3 regions of the Microlunatus antarcticus genome follow, and region 1 is predicted to be linked to each of the others. Evidence: predicted binding sites of a transcription regulator. Region 1 holds the regulator's gene; each other region holds the start of a gene.

Evidence for each region. Region 1 encodes LexA, which represses DNA repair genes until DNA is damaged. Its sites were predicted from a motif close to TCGAACANNTGTTCGA; they were not measured.
Region 2: a site for LexA is predicted at 2,505-2,520, ahead of dinB (DNA polymerase IV). Genes of this name have one in related genera too.
Region 3: a site for LexA is predicted at 1,692-1,707, ahead of ruvC (crossover junction endodeoxyribonuclease RuvC). Genes of this name have one in related genera too.

The regions. Positions count from the first base shown of each region.
Region 1 is NZ_JACHZG010000001.1:1,608,860-1,613,638, reverse strand. Features, by position in the region: gene FHX39_RS21060 (DUF2752 domain-containing protein) at 1-9, opposite strand, end outside; gene FHX39_RS07475 (RDD family protein) at 438-1,001, shown strand; gene FHX39_RS07470 (hypothetical protein) at 1,018-1,404, opposite strand; gene lexA (transcriptional repressor LexA) at 1,667-2,500, shown strand; gene sthA (Si-specific NAD(P)(+) transhydrogenase) at 2,525-3,970, opposite strand; gene FHX39_RS07455 (ATP-dependent DNA helicase) at 4,022-4,779, opposite strand, start outside.
Region 2 is NZ_JACHZG010000001.1:3,446,585-3,451,363, reverse strand. Features, by position in the region: gene FHX39_RS16140 (FAD-dependent oxidoreductase) at 1-232, opposite strand, end outside; gene FHX39_RS16135 (SelT/SelW/SelH family protein) at 280-642, shown strand; gene FHX39_RS16130 (hypothetical protein) at 639-1,376, shown strand; gene FHX39_RS16125 (methyltransferase domain-containing protein) at 1,712-2,443, shown strand; gene dinB (DNA polymerase IV) at 2,557-3,771, shown strand; gene FHX39_RS16115 (DUF3040 domain-containing protein) at 3,935-4,084, shown strand; gene FHX39_RS16110 (transglutaminase family protein) at 4,125-4,779, opposite strand, start outside.
Region 3 is NZ_JACHZG010000001.1:2,423,268-2,428,046, reverse strand. Features, by position in the region: gene FHX39_RS11340 (hypothetical protein) at 1-752, shown strand, start outside; gene FHX39_RS11335 (YebC/PmpR family DNA-binding transcriptional regulator) at 868-1,629, shown strand; gene ruvC (crossover junction endodeoxyribonuclease RuvC) at 1,741-2,325, shown strand; gene ruvA (Holliday junction branch migration protein RuvA) at 2,322-2,930, shown strand; gene ruvB (Holliday junction branch migration DNA helicase RuvB) at 2,948-3,982, shown strand; gene yajC (preprotein translocase subunit YajC) at 4,081-4,539, shown strand; gene secD (protein translocase subunit SecD) at 4,621-4,779, shown strand, end outside.

The sequences.
Region 1 (4,779 bases):
GAAGTCCACCGGGAGACGCCTGTCCCCTGCACGACCGACGTCCAAGCTCGCCACGACGCCATTGTGCCCGGAGTTCGGGTCGCGCGGCCCTTCCGCGCCCTAGCCTGAGCCCGGGCGGACCAGCAGGGTCGGTCCGGCGGCACTCCAGGAGCAGCGTGAGCGAGAACGTCCCCGGGGCCCAGGACGGTCCGGAGGGCTCGACGGCGCCCCCGCCGCCACCCGCGTCGTACGGGGGCCGCGGTGGTGGCGGGCCGAAGGGGACGTCGTCGCCGCCCGTACCTCCGGGTGGACCGCACTACGGCCCGGTCCCCCGCTACGCCCGCCCATCGGGACCGCCGCACCCGGGACCGCTGACGGGCTCGTTGCCGGGCCCGAGCGGTCCCCCGTCGTCGGGCCCCTGGTCGCCCGGTCCTCAGCCCGGGCCCGGAGCCTCACCGGTGGCCTGGGGTCCGCCGGCGCCGCCCTTCCCCGCGTACGGCCCGCCGCCGCCCTGGGGTCCGGGCGCTCCCTGGACCCCGCCGCCGCGGGACGACTACGCCGGGTGGGGTCGCCGGGTGGCGGGACTCGTCATCGACCACGCCCCCAGCTATGTCGCTCTGGTCGTGCTCTACGCCGGCTACCTCCCGACGTACCTGGGCTTCTTCCGTCGTGAGCTGAACGTCCCCCCGAGCTACTGGCTGGTGCTGATCGGCACGCTGCTGTCGCTGGGCGCCTTCGGGTGGTCGGTCTACAACCGCTACTTCCTGGCGGGACGTTCCGGGCAGAGCGTCGGCAAGCGCGTGACGAAGACCTGGCTGGTCAGCCAGACGACCGGGAGACCGATCGGGCCCTTCAACGCGTTCCTGCGCGACCTGCTGCACATCGTCGACGGCTTCGGCTACGTCGGCTACCTCTGGCCGCTCTGGGACGACGAGCACCAGACGCTGGCCGACAAGCTCGCGCAGACGATCGTCGTCCGCACTCCTGTGCCGCCGCTGACGGATCTCGAACGCCGGGGCTGAGCCCCCGCGTGCCGGCTCAGGGCTGGACGAGCACCGGCGCAGCGACCGAGTGGCTGGGCTGGTAGCTCTCGCCCGTGACCCGCAGGGCGGTCAGCCCGACGACCGCGATGCTGGCGGCGACCAGCGCCGCCGCCATCACGAGGACGACGGCGAGGCCGCGCTCGGTGAGGCGCCAGCTGCGGCTGACCGGCTCGACAGCCCGAGCCGGAGCGCACGCCCGCGCGCCGGTCGAGGACCCGGCCACGGCCGGGGCGGTGAAGCGCAGCCGACGCGGGCGGGCCGTCGGGCCGACGCCCGGACCGGGCCGGCGGGGCGTGGTGCGCGTCGGGGCGGGGGCCGGTCGACCCACGCGCACGTCGGCGGTCGGTCGGTCGGTCACGGGCTCGGCGAAAGCGACACTCATGGCGATGCTCCTCAGCGGGTCGGGCGTCCGGTCGAACGTAGGTTCGATCGAACGCATGTTCGATGTGTACCGCACCTCGTCGCCGAGTGCAAGCACATTCGAATCGGTGTTCGAGGACTTCATGTCCCAGAGCACACCAGAGGGGTCTGACAGAAACGGCGCCGAAGGAGCACGCGAGCCGCCGAACGACGGATCACGACGAAGCGCGACACGCTCGAACAGGTGTTTGAATGTGGTCGACGTCATCTTTAGAGTGCGGTTCATGGCACACGACGACACGCCTGACGGCACGCTCACCGATCCCGCCCGCCCGGCCCGGCGCCGTGGCCGGCCGACCAAGGCCGAGGTCGCCGCGCAGCTCGCCGAGTCCGCCTCGGTCAGCTCGCTGCCCGACGGTCCGGCCGACAGCACCGGGCTCACCCCGCGCCAGCGTCGGATCCTCGAGGTCATCCGCGACACCGTCGAGTCCCGCGGCTACCCCCCGAGCATCCGGGAGATGGGCGAGGCGGTCGGGCTGGCGAGCTCGTCGAGCGTGTCGCACCAGCTGAAGGCCCTCGAGCAGAAGGGCTTCCTGCGCCGCGACCCCAACCGGCCACGCGCGCTCGAGGTGCTGCTACCGGGCGAGGACCGCCGCGCGAGTGTCGCGAGCACGGCACCGGCCCCCGTCGACCGTCGGCCGCGCCTGGTCGAGATGGACGACTCCGGCATCAACCAGTACCCGGAGCCGGTGCACGTACCGGTCCTGGGGCGCATCGCCGCCGGCGGGCCGATCCTGGCCGAGGAGCGCATCGAGGACGTCTTCGCGCTGCCGCGCCAGCTGGTGGGCGAGGGGACGATGTTCACCCTCGAGGTCCGCGGCGACTCGATGATCGAGGCCGCGATCTGCGACGGCGACTGGGTGGTCGTGCGGCAGCAGCCGAGCGCGGACAACGGGGACATCGTGGCCGCGCTGCTCGACAACGAGGCGACCGTCAAGACGTTCAAGCGCGAGCCCGGCCAGGTCTGGCTCATGCCGCACAACCCGGCGTACGACCCGATCGACGGCAACCACGCCACGATCCTCGGCAAGGTCGTCGCCGTCCTGCGTCGGCTCTGACGCAGGAGGGGCCGGGCAGCAGACCTAGCGCAGGCTGGGCTCCGCAGCCGCCATCTGCGAGGTCAGCCTCGCGACGGCCCGGAGCTTGTTGGCGACGTCGAGGGCGGCGACCTTGTACGCCTCCGACAGCGTCGGGTAGTTGAGGACCGTGTCGACGAGGTAGTCGACGGTCCCGCCGCAGCCCATGATCGCCTGACCGATGTGGACCAGCTCGGTCGCGTTGGTCCCGAAGATGTGCACGCCGAGGATCTCGCGGGTGTCGGCGTGCACGATCAGCTTGAGCATCCCGTACGAGTCCCCGATGATCTGGCCGCGCGCCAGCTCGCGGTAGCGCGAGATCCCGACCTCGAACGGCACCGACTCACGCGTCAGCTCCCCCTCGGTCTTCCCGCAGTAGCTGATCTCGGGGATCGTGTAGATGCCGATCGGCTGCAGCGCCTGGAGGTCGCGGACCGGCTCGTCGAACGCGTGGGACGCGGCGAGCCGACCCTGGTCCATCGAGGTGGCCGCGAGGGCCGGGAAGCCGATGACGTCCCCGACCGCGTAGATGTGGGGCACCGTGGTCTGGTACTTCTCGTTCACCGACAGCCGACCGCGCTTGTCCGCCTCCAGACCTGCGCGCTCGAGGTCGAGGGCCGTCGTGTTTCCCTGGCGTCCGGCCGAGTGCATGACGACCTCGGCGGCGATCCGCTTGCCGGAGGCGAGGGTCGTGATGGTCCCGCCGCCCGAGCTCTCCACCGACGCCACCTCCTCGCCGAAGCGGAACGACATGGTGTGGTCGCGCAGGTGGAACTTGAGGGACTCGACGATCTCGGGGTCGCAGAAGTCGAGCATCTGGTCGCGCTTCTCGACCAGCGTGACCCGCGTGCCGAGGGCCGCGAACATCGACGCGTACTCCACGCCGATCACGCCGGCGCCGACCACGACCATCGACCCAGGGACCTCGTCGACCGCGAGGATCTGGTCGGAGTCGAGCACCCGTACGCCGTCGAACTTCACGTTCGCCGGCCGCGCCGGGACGGTTCCGGTGGCGATGACGATGACGCCGGCGGTCAGCGTCCGGTGCGACGGCTGGCCCTCCAGGTCCACCGACAGGGTGTGCGGGTCGAGGAACGACGCCGTCCCCGGGATCAGCTCGATGTGGTTGCGCTGGAGCTGGGCCCGGATGACCTCGGTCTCCCGTCCGATCACGTGCTGCAGCCGGGCCAGCAGGTCGGAGATCGTGATCTCCTCCTTGACCCGGTAGCTCGCGCCGTACAGCTCGCGCATGTCCATGCCGGTCAGGTAGAGCACGGCCTCGCGCAGCGTCTTCGACGGGATGGTCCCGGTGTTGACGCACACCCCGCCGACCATCGACTTGCTGTCGATGACGCAGACCTTCTTGCCCAGCTTGGCGGCCATGATCGCCGCCTTCTGACCGCCCGGGCCCGAGCCGATGACGGCCAGGTCGACGTCGTAGGTGTGCTCCATGCGGCACACCCTGTCACCCGACCGGCGGAGGTCGGCGTCCGGTCGGCCGCCCTACGGCGTCTCGGCCAGCCGACGGAGCGCCCCCACGGCGATCTCGCGGTCGGTGGTCTCCCACATGTCGGGCATGGACGCGCGCAGGAACGACCCGTAGCGCGCGGTCACCAGCCGCGGGTCGAGCACCGCGACGACCCCGCGGTCGCTGCTGCGGCGCACCAGGCGGCCGGAGCCCTGCGCGAGCAGCAGCGCGGCGTGGGTGGCCGCGACGCTCATGAAGCCGTTCCCGCCCGCGTCAGCGACCGCCTTCTGCCGGGCCAGCGTGAGCGGCTCGTCGGGCCGGGGGAAGGGGATGCGGTCGATGATCACGAGCTGGCAGGTCGCGCCCGGGACGTCGACGCCCTGCCAGAGCGAGAGCGTGCCGAAGAGGCTCGTCGTCTCCTCCGCGGTGAAGCGGCGGGTCAGGTCGGAGAGCTGGGCGTCGCCCTGGCACAGGATCGTCATCTTGGGCAGCTGCCGCCGGACGTGCACCGCCGCGGCTTCGGCGGCCCGCCGCGACGAGAACAGCCCGAGGGTGCGCCCCCCGGCCGCCCACACCAGCTCGGCGATCTCGTCAAGAACCTCTTTGCTCATCCCGTCGCGCCCCGGGGTCGGCAGGGTCCGGGCGACGTAGCGGATCGCCTGGTGGCGGTAGTCGAAGGGCGACCCGACGTCGAGGGCGCGCCACGGGACGACGACGTCGGCGCCGGCCTTGTCCCCGCCGGACGCGACGGGCACGTACGGCGAGGACTCGTCGTCGCGGTCCCGGGCCCGCA
Region 2 (4,779 bases), 1.8 Mb from region 1:
CCGGGAAGGTCAGCACGCCGGGGGCGTCGTCGACCAGGATCTTGCCGCCGCCGCCGCCGCCGCCGCCGCCGCCGTCGCCGGGGAGCGCGTACGGCGCCCACCGCCCGCCGAGGACGTCCGACGCTTCGTGCAGGACGACGGCGTGGCCCATCTTCGCCAGCCGGGCCGCCGCGGCCATCCCCGCCAGGCCACCGCCGACCACGGCGACCAGCGGTCCGTCGGCGGTCGGCACGAGGCGAGGGTAGGCGAGGGCGCCCGCGGCGGTGGCAGGCTGGCCCCATGAGCGAGCCCGCGGCCCCCGAGCTCCCGGAGGGCGACCGGCCCCGGGTGAGCATCACCTACTGCACGCAGTGCCGCTGGCTGCTCCGGGCGACCTGGCTGGCCGGGGAGCTGCTGACCTCGTTCACCACCGAGCTCGGCGAGGTCGCGCTGGTCCCCGGGGTCGGCGGCGTCTTCACCGTGGCCATCGACGACGACGTGGTCTGGGACCGCAAGCGCGACGGCGGCTTCCCCGACCTCGCGCCGCTCAAGCGCCTGGTCCGGGACCGCGTGGCCCCCGGTCGCAGCCTGGGCCACACCGACCGGCACGCGGCGGTCCCGGTCGCGGGCAGCGTGAAGGACAGCGTCGAGGGCGGGGCGTGAACCGCGCGCTGCTGCTCACCGTCTTCGACCGCCCGCACTACCTCGACCCCGTCCTCGACGCCTGGGCCGCGGTGCGCGGCCTGGCCGACTGGCACGTCCGGGTCGCCGTCGAGCCCAGCGACGTCGCGGGCGAGGTCGTGGGGCTGGTGGACGCGTTCGTGCGGCGGACCGGCCACCGCGACGTCGAGGTCGTGCTCAACCCGACCCGGCTCGGGGTCCTGGAGAACCCGTACGTCCACCTCGACGCGCTCTTCGCCGCCGGGCACGACTTCGTGGTCCGGGCCGAGGACGACCTGCTGGTGAGCGACGACGTGCTCGAGCTCTTCGCCCACGTGGCGACGACGTACGCCGCGGAGCCGACGGTCGCCACGGCCCACGCCTTCAGCGCCGGGCCGGCGGACGCGGACCACGCCGAGCTGGCTCGCACCGACGCCTTCTGCCCCTGGGTCTGGGGCACCTGGCGCGACCGCTGGACCGGGCTGCTGGGCCCGACCTGGGACCGCGACTACTCGACGTTCAACGGCTCGCCCGGCTTCGAGACCGGCTGGGACTGGAACCTGAACACCCGGGTCTTCCCGAGCCGCGGGCTCGGCGCCGTGGCGCCCCTCGCCAGCCGCGTCCGGAACATCGGCGAGGTCGGCGAGCACGGCACCCCGGACGACCTCGTGCCGGCCCCGAGCTTCGCCGCCCACGTCCCGACGCAGGTCTTCCGGGAACGCGGTCGCGTGCACTGAGCCGAGAGCGGTGGCGCCGGCCGTTCACCGAGTCGTCGCCGCGGGTTCGACACGCGGGTGGCGCGCGTCCCGCACAACTGTCGGTGCCCGGCGGTAGTGTTCGGAGAGTTCGAACAGGTGTTCGAGAGGCTGCTTGGGGAAGGGGCCCGACGACACCGCCGAACCACGGTGGCGTGTTCGCGGCACGCACCGACGTCTCGACCCCGGTGCGGACGGACCTCGACCCCCGTCCGCACCGGGGTCGTCGATCGTCCGGGCCCGGCTCGGCCTCCACCGCTACGCTGCGCAGGCCTGCGGTGCGGCGGACGAGCGGGCGAGGAGGAGGGTCGGTGGCGATGTCCAGACGACGGCGTTCGGTCGCCTCGGCACGGCTCGAGGAGGTCCTCGGCGCCCAGCTCGACGGGCTCGTCCCGGGGGAGCAGCGGGCGCTCGACGTCGTCGACCTCGGCGGCGGCACCGGTGGCCTCGCGCTCGACGTCGCCCGGCGCGGGCACCACGTGACCGTCGTGGACCCCAGTCCCGACGCGCTCGCCTCCCTGGAGCGCCGGCTGGCCGACGACCACCTCGAGGGCACCGTCGCCGCGCGCCAGGGTGACGCCTCCGACCTGGTCCGCCTGCTCGGGCGCGGGGCCGTCGACGTGGTCCTCTGCCACCGCGTGCTGGAGGTCGTCGACGACCCGGCGGCCGTGCTGGCCGACGCCGCCGCGGTGCTGCGTCCGGGCGGGGCCCTCAGCCTCCTGGTCGCGCAGAAGCACGCCCTCGTGGTCCTCCAGGCCGTGGCCGGCAACCTCGCCGCCGCCCGCCAGACCTGGGACGACCCGCGGCGCCTGGACTTCGCGGCGGTGACCGCGCTGGTCGAGGCCGCGGGCTTCGCCGTGCGCGAGGCCGACGGCATCGGGGCCGTCTCCGACCTCGTGGGCGAGGCCGTGGTGGAGAGCCCCGCCGCCTGGGCCGAGCTGCTGGCCCTCGAGACGGCGGTGAGCCGGGACCCCGCGTTCCGGGCGCTGGCGCCGCACGTCCACGTCTTCGCCCAGCTGCCGCCCGAGCAGGTGCTCAGCGGCTCCTGACCCCGGCCCGCCCGTCCCGTGCGTCGTGCCTCCGGCGGGCTGTCGGTGCCGCTTGCTACCGTAGAACGCGTGTTCGAATCCGTCCGCCACGCGCGTGCCGTCGGAGCCGCCCGGTGACCCGGACGATCATGCACGTCGACATGGACGCGTTCTACGCTTCCGTGGCGCTGCGCGGGCGGCCGGACCTGCAGGGGACGCCCGTCATCGTCGGCGGCGAGGGGCGTGGGGTCGTCCTGTCCTGCACCTACGAGGCCCGCGCCCGCGGCGTACGGTCCGGGATGTCGTCCTCCGAGGCCCGTCGGCTGGCGCCACGGGCGACGTTCCTGCCGCCGGACTTCGACAGCTACGTCGCCGTCTCCAAGGCCATCGTCGAGGTGTTCAGCTCGTTCAGCGCCGTGGTGGAGTCCGCCTCCGTGGACGAGGCCTTCATCGACGTGACCGGCGCCCTGCGGATGCACGGGTCCGCCGTGGCGATGGGGGAGCGGCTGCGGGCGACGATCGCCGACGAGCAGCACATCACCTGCTCGGTCGGGATCGGGCCGAGCAAGTTCGTGGCCAAGGTCGCGTCGCGCGCGGCCAAGCCGGACGGCCTGGTCGAGGTCCGGCCGGACCAGGTGACCGAGTTCCTCCACCCGCTGCCGGTCGAGTCGATGTGGGGCGTGGGGGCGGCCACGGCGGCCAAGCTGCACCGGCTCGGGATCGAGACGGTGGGCGACCTCGCGCACGCCGACGTCCGGGCGCTCCGACCCGTGTTCGGCCCGAACGCCGGCGCCGGGCTGAGGGCTCTGGCGTGGGGCCGGGACGCGCGGACGGTCGTGCCGTGGACGCGGGAGCGCAGCGTGGGGTCGCAGGAGACGCTCTCGGTCGACACCGACCGCCGTGAGGACGTGTCCCGCGAGCTGCTGCGGATGGCCGACAAGACCGCCCGCCGGATGCGCAAGCAGGGCCTCCTCGGCCGGACCGTGGTGCTCTGCCTCCGGTTCGCCGACTTCCGGGAGATCACGCGCGCGGTCACCGTGGACTCCCCGACCGACGTGGGCGAGGAGATCCACGCGGCGGTGATGGCCACGTACGACCGCCTCGGGCTGGACCGCGCGCGGATCCGTCGGGTCGGCGTCCGGGTGGAGGGCCTCGTGGGGGAGTCCCGGGCCCACCGGCAGCCGCAGCTGACCGACCCGGAGTTCGGCTGGCGCGAGGCCGAGCACGCCATCGACGAGACGGTCGCGCGCTTCGGGCCGGGTGCCGTCCGGCGCGCCGTGCTGGGCGGGAACCGTCGTGCGACGAGCGTCGCAGAGGCCAATTCGCTGGGGCTGTTCCCCCTGACCTGAAGCGCACCTAGACTGGCGAAGCCTACGGCGTGCACGTGGGTTTCTGTGTGACTGACGACGGTGTCGTCGCGGTTGGGTCTCGATCTCGCCGCGCGCCTCTCGACCGGCGGCCAGCCACGTAGGATGGCCGAAGTTGATCACGTGACCCGGTGGGAGGTGGCCGATGGCCCTCTCGAACGAGGAGCAACGGCTTCTCGAGCAGATGGAGGCCGCCCTGGCGGCCGAGGACCCCAAGCTCGTCAACGCCATGCGCGGAACCGGCACGCGCCGGGTCCACCGCCGGCGGGCTGCGCTGGTCTGGCAGCCGACCTGACCTCGCGCCCGGCGGCGGCCCAGCTCAGCGACGCGGGGGCTCAGCGACGGCGGAAGAGGGAGGCCGGGACCAGGAACGCACGGACGCGCCGCCCCAGCCCGGCCGGCGCGGTGATCGCCTCGCGCAGCGACGTGGTGGTCCCGGGCAGGTCGGCCGTCGCGCCGGGGTCGCCCAGGCTCGGGGCGTAGCGCGCGCGCTCGACGAGGGTGGCGACGCGGCCGAGGTCCTCGCGGTCGGACGGCTCGAGCCGCTGGCCGACCTCGCGGCCGACGGCGCGCGGGGTGCCCGAGGGCCAGGTGCCGCCGAAGTCGAGGACCGTGTCGCGCAGCTCCGCCCAGGCCGCCTCGACCTGCTCGTCCGTGGGTCCGTCCGCGGCCAGCCGGGCCCGGCGCCGCCGGATGCGGAGCACGGCCGGCGTGGCGAGCAGGAGCAGCAGCACGACCGCACCGGCGACGACCCCGACCGTCCGCCAGGGGAAGGTGGTGGTCGTCGTGGTGGTCTGGGTCGGCGTCTCCTGCGGGGCCGTGCTCGGCGCCTCGGACGCGCTCGGGGTGGCGGTGCTGGGCGCCGCCGACGCGGAGGCGCTCGGCGTCGGGGTGTCGCTCTCGTCGGTCGGGACGGTCCAGGCGGGCGGCGAGCCGGCCTGCACGCCCGGCGTCGGCTCGAAGCGCACCCACCCGTAGCCGGCGAAGTAG
Region 3 (4,779 bases), 810 kb from region 1:
CCCTACGGGGATGGTGGCTGCCGCAGGCGCTGCCGCAGCCGGTGTTCGCCGCGGTCGCGGAGCGGGACCGCCATCCGCAGCGGCACGGTCTGAAGGTGCTCCGTCTGAACGGGAACGGCACGGTCGAGCAGGTCGACGGCGTACGGCTGGCCACCCCTGCCGAGACCCTGTTGACGTGCGCGGCCGACCTCGACGTGCTCGATCTCGTGGTGCTGGCCGACTCGGCGCTCCACCTCGGCCACTGCACGACGGCCGACCTCGTCGAGGCGACCTGCGCGCGGCGACGCGGCGTCCGGATGCTGCGAGAGGTCCTACCCCTGCTCGACGGCCGCAGCGAGTCTGCGTGGGAGTCTGTCCTGCGGCTGCTGCACGTCACAGCCGACGTCGAGGTCGAGCCGCAGCACGAGATCCGTACGGCCGCAGGGACGTTCGTCGCCCGGGCCGACCTCTGGCTGGTGGGCACTCGGCGCATCCACGAGTACGACGGCGCCGACCACCGGGACGTCGAGACGCACCGCGCCGACCTCGCCCGCGAACGGCGGCTGGTGGACGACCGGTGGGAGCGCTGCGGTTACACGGCGCGGGAGGTGCTCCGCCGCGGCGGCGAGATCATCGCCGCCGCCGACGCCGCGCTGCAGCGGTCGTGGCACCCCGGCCGGCTCGCGGCGTGGCGCGACCTCGTCTCGCGCTCGTCCTACGGATCGGCCGGCCGCCGCCGGCTGCTGGAGCGCTGGGCGCCCACGAACCGCTGACTCCCGACCCGTGGAGCCGGCCAGCAGCTGTCGGGAGTCAGCGTTTCCCGTGGATCCCGGCGAGAGGAGAACGGGTGGAGAGGGAGCGGGTGCGGCGGGACTACGATCTAGAACCATGTCGGGTCATTCCAAGTGGGCCACCACCAAGCATCAGAAGGCCGTCGTCGACGCGCGTCGCGCGAAGTCCTTCGCCAAGCTCATCAAGAACATCGAGGTCGCCGCTCGGCTGGGCGGCGGTGATCTCGACGGCAACCCCACGCTGTACGACGCCGTCCAGAAGGCCCGCAAGACTTCGGTCCCCAAGGACAACATCGAGCGCGCCATCAAGCGCGGCTCCGGTGCCGAGGGCGGCGGCGCCGCGTACGAGACGCTGTTCTACGAGGCGTACGGCCCGGCCGGCATCGCGATGCTCATCGAGTGCCTGACCGACAACCGGAACCGTTCCGCCTCCGACGTCCGCGTCGCGGTCACCCGCAACGGCGGCACGATGGCCGACGTCGGGTCGACCGCGCGGGTGTTCAGCCGCAAGGGCGTCGTCCTGCTGACCAAGCAGCAGGAGGGGCGCACCCTCACCGAGGACGACGTCCTCGAGGCGACCCTGGACGCCGGGCCCGACGAGGTCAACGACCTCGACGACGCCTTCGAGATCATCAGCGACCCGGCGGTCACCGTCGCCGTGCGCACCGCGGTGCAGGAGGCCGGGCTCGACTACGACTCGGCCGAGGTCTCCTTCGTGCCCGAGTTCACGCAGCCGGCCGACGCGGAGACGCTAGAGAAGCTCGAGCGCCTCGTCGACGCCCTCGAGGACTCCGACGACGTGCAGAACGTCTTCACCAACGCCGACGTCCAGAACGACGCCCTGGTCAACGCCGGCTGAGCCTGATCGGGGCGGCCGCGCGCGTGTCGGGCGGCCGGGGTCCACGACTCCTCGGTTAGCGTACGAACGCGTGTTCGGTTCCGCACGCGCTCCGACGACGAGGGAGACCCCGTGCGCGTGCTCGGCATCGACCCCGGCCTGACCCGCTGTGGTCTCGGCATGGTGGACGGCGTGCCCGGGCGCAAGCCGTTCGTCCTGGCCGTCGACGTGCTCCGGACGTCCCCGCACGAGGAGACCGGCGTACGGCTGGCCGCCCTCGAGGCGACGTTCGAGGAGTGGGTGCAGCGCTACCGCCCGTCCGTCGTCGCCGTGGAACGCGTCTTCGCCCAGCACAACGTGGGCACCGTCATGGGGACGGCGCAGGCCGCGGGGATCGCCCTGCTGGTCGCTGCCCGGCACGGCATCCCGGCCGCCCTCCACACGCCCAGCGAGGTGAAGGCGGCCATCACCGGGTCCGGCCGGGCCGGCAAGGACCAGGTCGGGGCCATGGTGGCCCGCATCCTCCAGCTGACCGAGGTGCCCAAGCCGGCCGACGCCGCCGACGCCCTCGCGCTCGCCATCTGCCACGTCTGGCGGGGGAGCAGCACCGACCGGCTCGACCAGGCCCAGCAGTCCGCCTCGAGCGTGGCCGCGCGACAGCAGCGGGCCTACGCCCAGGCCGCTACCCAGGCCCGTACGAAGGGAGCACGTGCATGATCGCCCAGGTCAGCGGGAACGTGGCCGCCCTCGGCCCCACGTCCGCGGTCGTCGAGACCGGTGGGGTCGGGCTGCTCGCGCTGTGCAGCCCGGGCACCCTCGCCGCCCTGCGGGTGGGGCAGCGCACCACGCTGTTCACCTCGTTGGTGGTGCGCGAGGACTCCCTGACGCTCTTCGGCTTCGCCACCGTGGACGAGCGGGAGTTCTTCGAGCTCCTGACGACCGCGACCGGGGTCGGCCCCAAGCTGGCGCAGGCGGCGCTCGCGGTGCTCAGCCCGAACGAGCTGCGCACCGCCATCGCGACGGAGAACCTCGTCACGCTGTGCCGGGTCCCGGGGATCGGTCGCAAGGGCGCCCAGCGGATCGTCCTCGAGCTGAAGGACAAGATCAACACCGTCGGCCTGGTCGCCGAGCTCGGCGCCCCGACCCTCCCGGCCCAGGCGGTCTGGCGCCACCAGGTGGCTCAGGGCCTCGTCGGGCTCGGCTGGACGCTGCGTGACGCCGAGGCGGCCTGCGACGACGTCGAGCCGATGCTCGTCGAGCAGCCCGACCTGGGCGTGCCGGCCCTCATGCGCGCTGCTCTGCTCAGCCTGGCGCGCCCGTGAGCCTCGACCCCGTGGACATGCACTCCGTGGCCGACCCGGACGAGCGGGCGGCCGAGTCGGCGTTGCGGCCGACCTCGCTGGCCGAGTTCGAGGGTCAGCCCCGCGTCTCCGAGCAGCTCGGCCTGGTGCTGGCCGCCGCCCGCCGTCGGGGCGGGGTCGCGGACCACGTCCTGCTGTCCGGCCCGCCCGGGCTGGGCAAGACGACGCTGGCGATGATCATCGCTGCCGAGATGACGGCGCCGCTCCGCATCTCCAGCGGGCCGGCCATCCAGCACGCGGGCGACCTCGCCGCGATCCTGTCCGGGCTGACCGAGGGCGAGGTGCTGTTCCTCGACGAGATCCACCGGCTCTCGCGGCCGGCCGAGGAGATGCTCTACCTCGCGATGGAGGACTTCCGCGTCGACGTCGTCGTCGGCAAGGGTCCCGGCGCCACGGCGATCCCCATCGAGATCCCGCGCTTCACCCTCGTCGGCGCGACCACGCGGGCCGGCCTGCTCCCGAGCCCCCTGCGCGACCGCTTCGGGTTCACCGGCCAGCTCGAGTTCTACGACCCGGCCGACCTCGAGCACATCGTGCGGCGCTCGGCCGTCCTGCTGGGCGTCGAGCTCGAGCCCGACGCGGCGCGCGAGATCGCCGGCCGGTCCCGCGGCACCCCGCGCATCGTCAACCGGCTGCTCCGCCGCGTCCGGGACTTCGCCGAGGTGCGCGGCTCGGGCCGGCTGACCCAGGCGGTCGCCGCCGCGGCGCTCGAGCTGTACGAGGTCGACTCCATCGGCCTGGACCGCCTCGACCGCGCCGTCCTCGTCGCGATCTGCAAGCGGTTCGCCGGCGGACCCGTCGGTCTGTCCACCCTGGCCATCTCCGTGGGCGAGGAGCGCGAGACCGTCGAGGAGGTCGCGGAACCGTTCCTGGTGCGCGAGGGGTTCCTGATGCGGACGCCGCGCGGTCGCGTCGCCACGCCCGCGGCCTGGGCCCACCTCGGGCTCACGCCTCCGGGCAGCACCGCGTGGACGCCGCCGGGCGGCGCGCCCGACCCGGGCCTGTTCGGCTGACTACAGGGATTCGGCGGATCGCTGGGTAGAGTTCACCGGTCGGGCCGTGGTCTCCACCACGTCCGGCACCCTCCGACCCCAACCCGGAACGGCACATCGTGGCTTCCAACCAATACAGCACGCTGATCCTCGTCCTCCTCATGGTGGTCGCGTTCTACTTCCTGATCCTGCGGCCGCAGAAGAAGCGCCAGCAGGCTCTGCAGAAGATGACGCGCGAGCTCCAGCCCGGCGACCAGGTGCTGCTCGGCAGCGGCCTGTTCGGCACGCTCGTCTCGCTCGGCACCAAGCAGGCCGTCCTCGAGATCGCCCCCGGCGTCGAGCTGACGGTGCTCAAGCAGGCCATCGTGCGCCGCGCGACCGAGGCCGACGTCGACGCGGTCTCCGAGGACGAGGTCGGCGACGAGCTCGAGGCCGAGGCGACCTCCACGTACGACTCCGGCGCCGTCCCGCCCGTGGTCCGCGCCGACGCCGACGTCGACGCCTCCTCGCCGTACCCGTCGAGCACCACCAGCCCGACGTACCCCTCCACCGACACCGACCGCAGCAACCTGCGCTGACCACGCGTCCCCGCCGTACGCCTGGCGTGCGGCGGTCCGCCGTGGCTTCTCCCGAACGAGGTAAGCACTGAAGTGGCAGCGATGACCGGGCGCCCGTTGCGCATGCTGGTGGCCCTGGCGGTCATCACCGCGGGCCTGATCGCCCTGATGGCCGTGGGCAACACCTGGACCCCCAAGCTGGGGCTCGACCTGCGGGGCGGCACGACCGTCACGCTCACCGCGCGGAACACCACCGGCGGC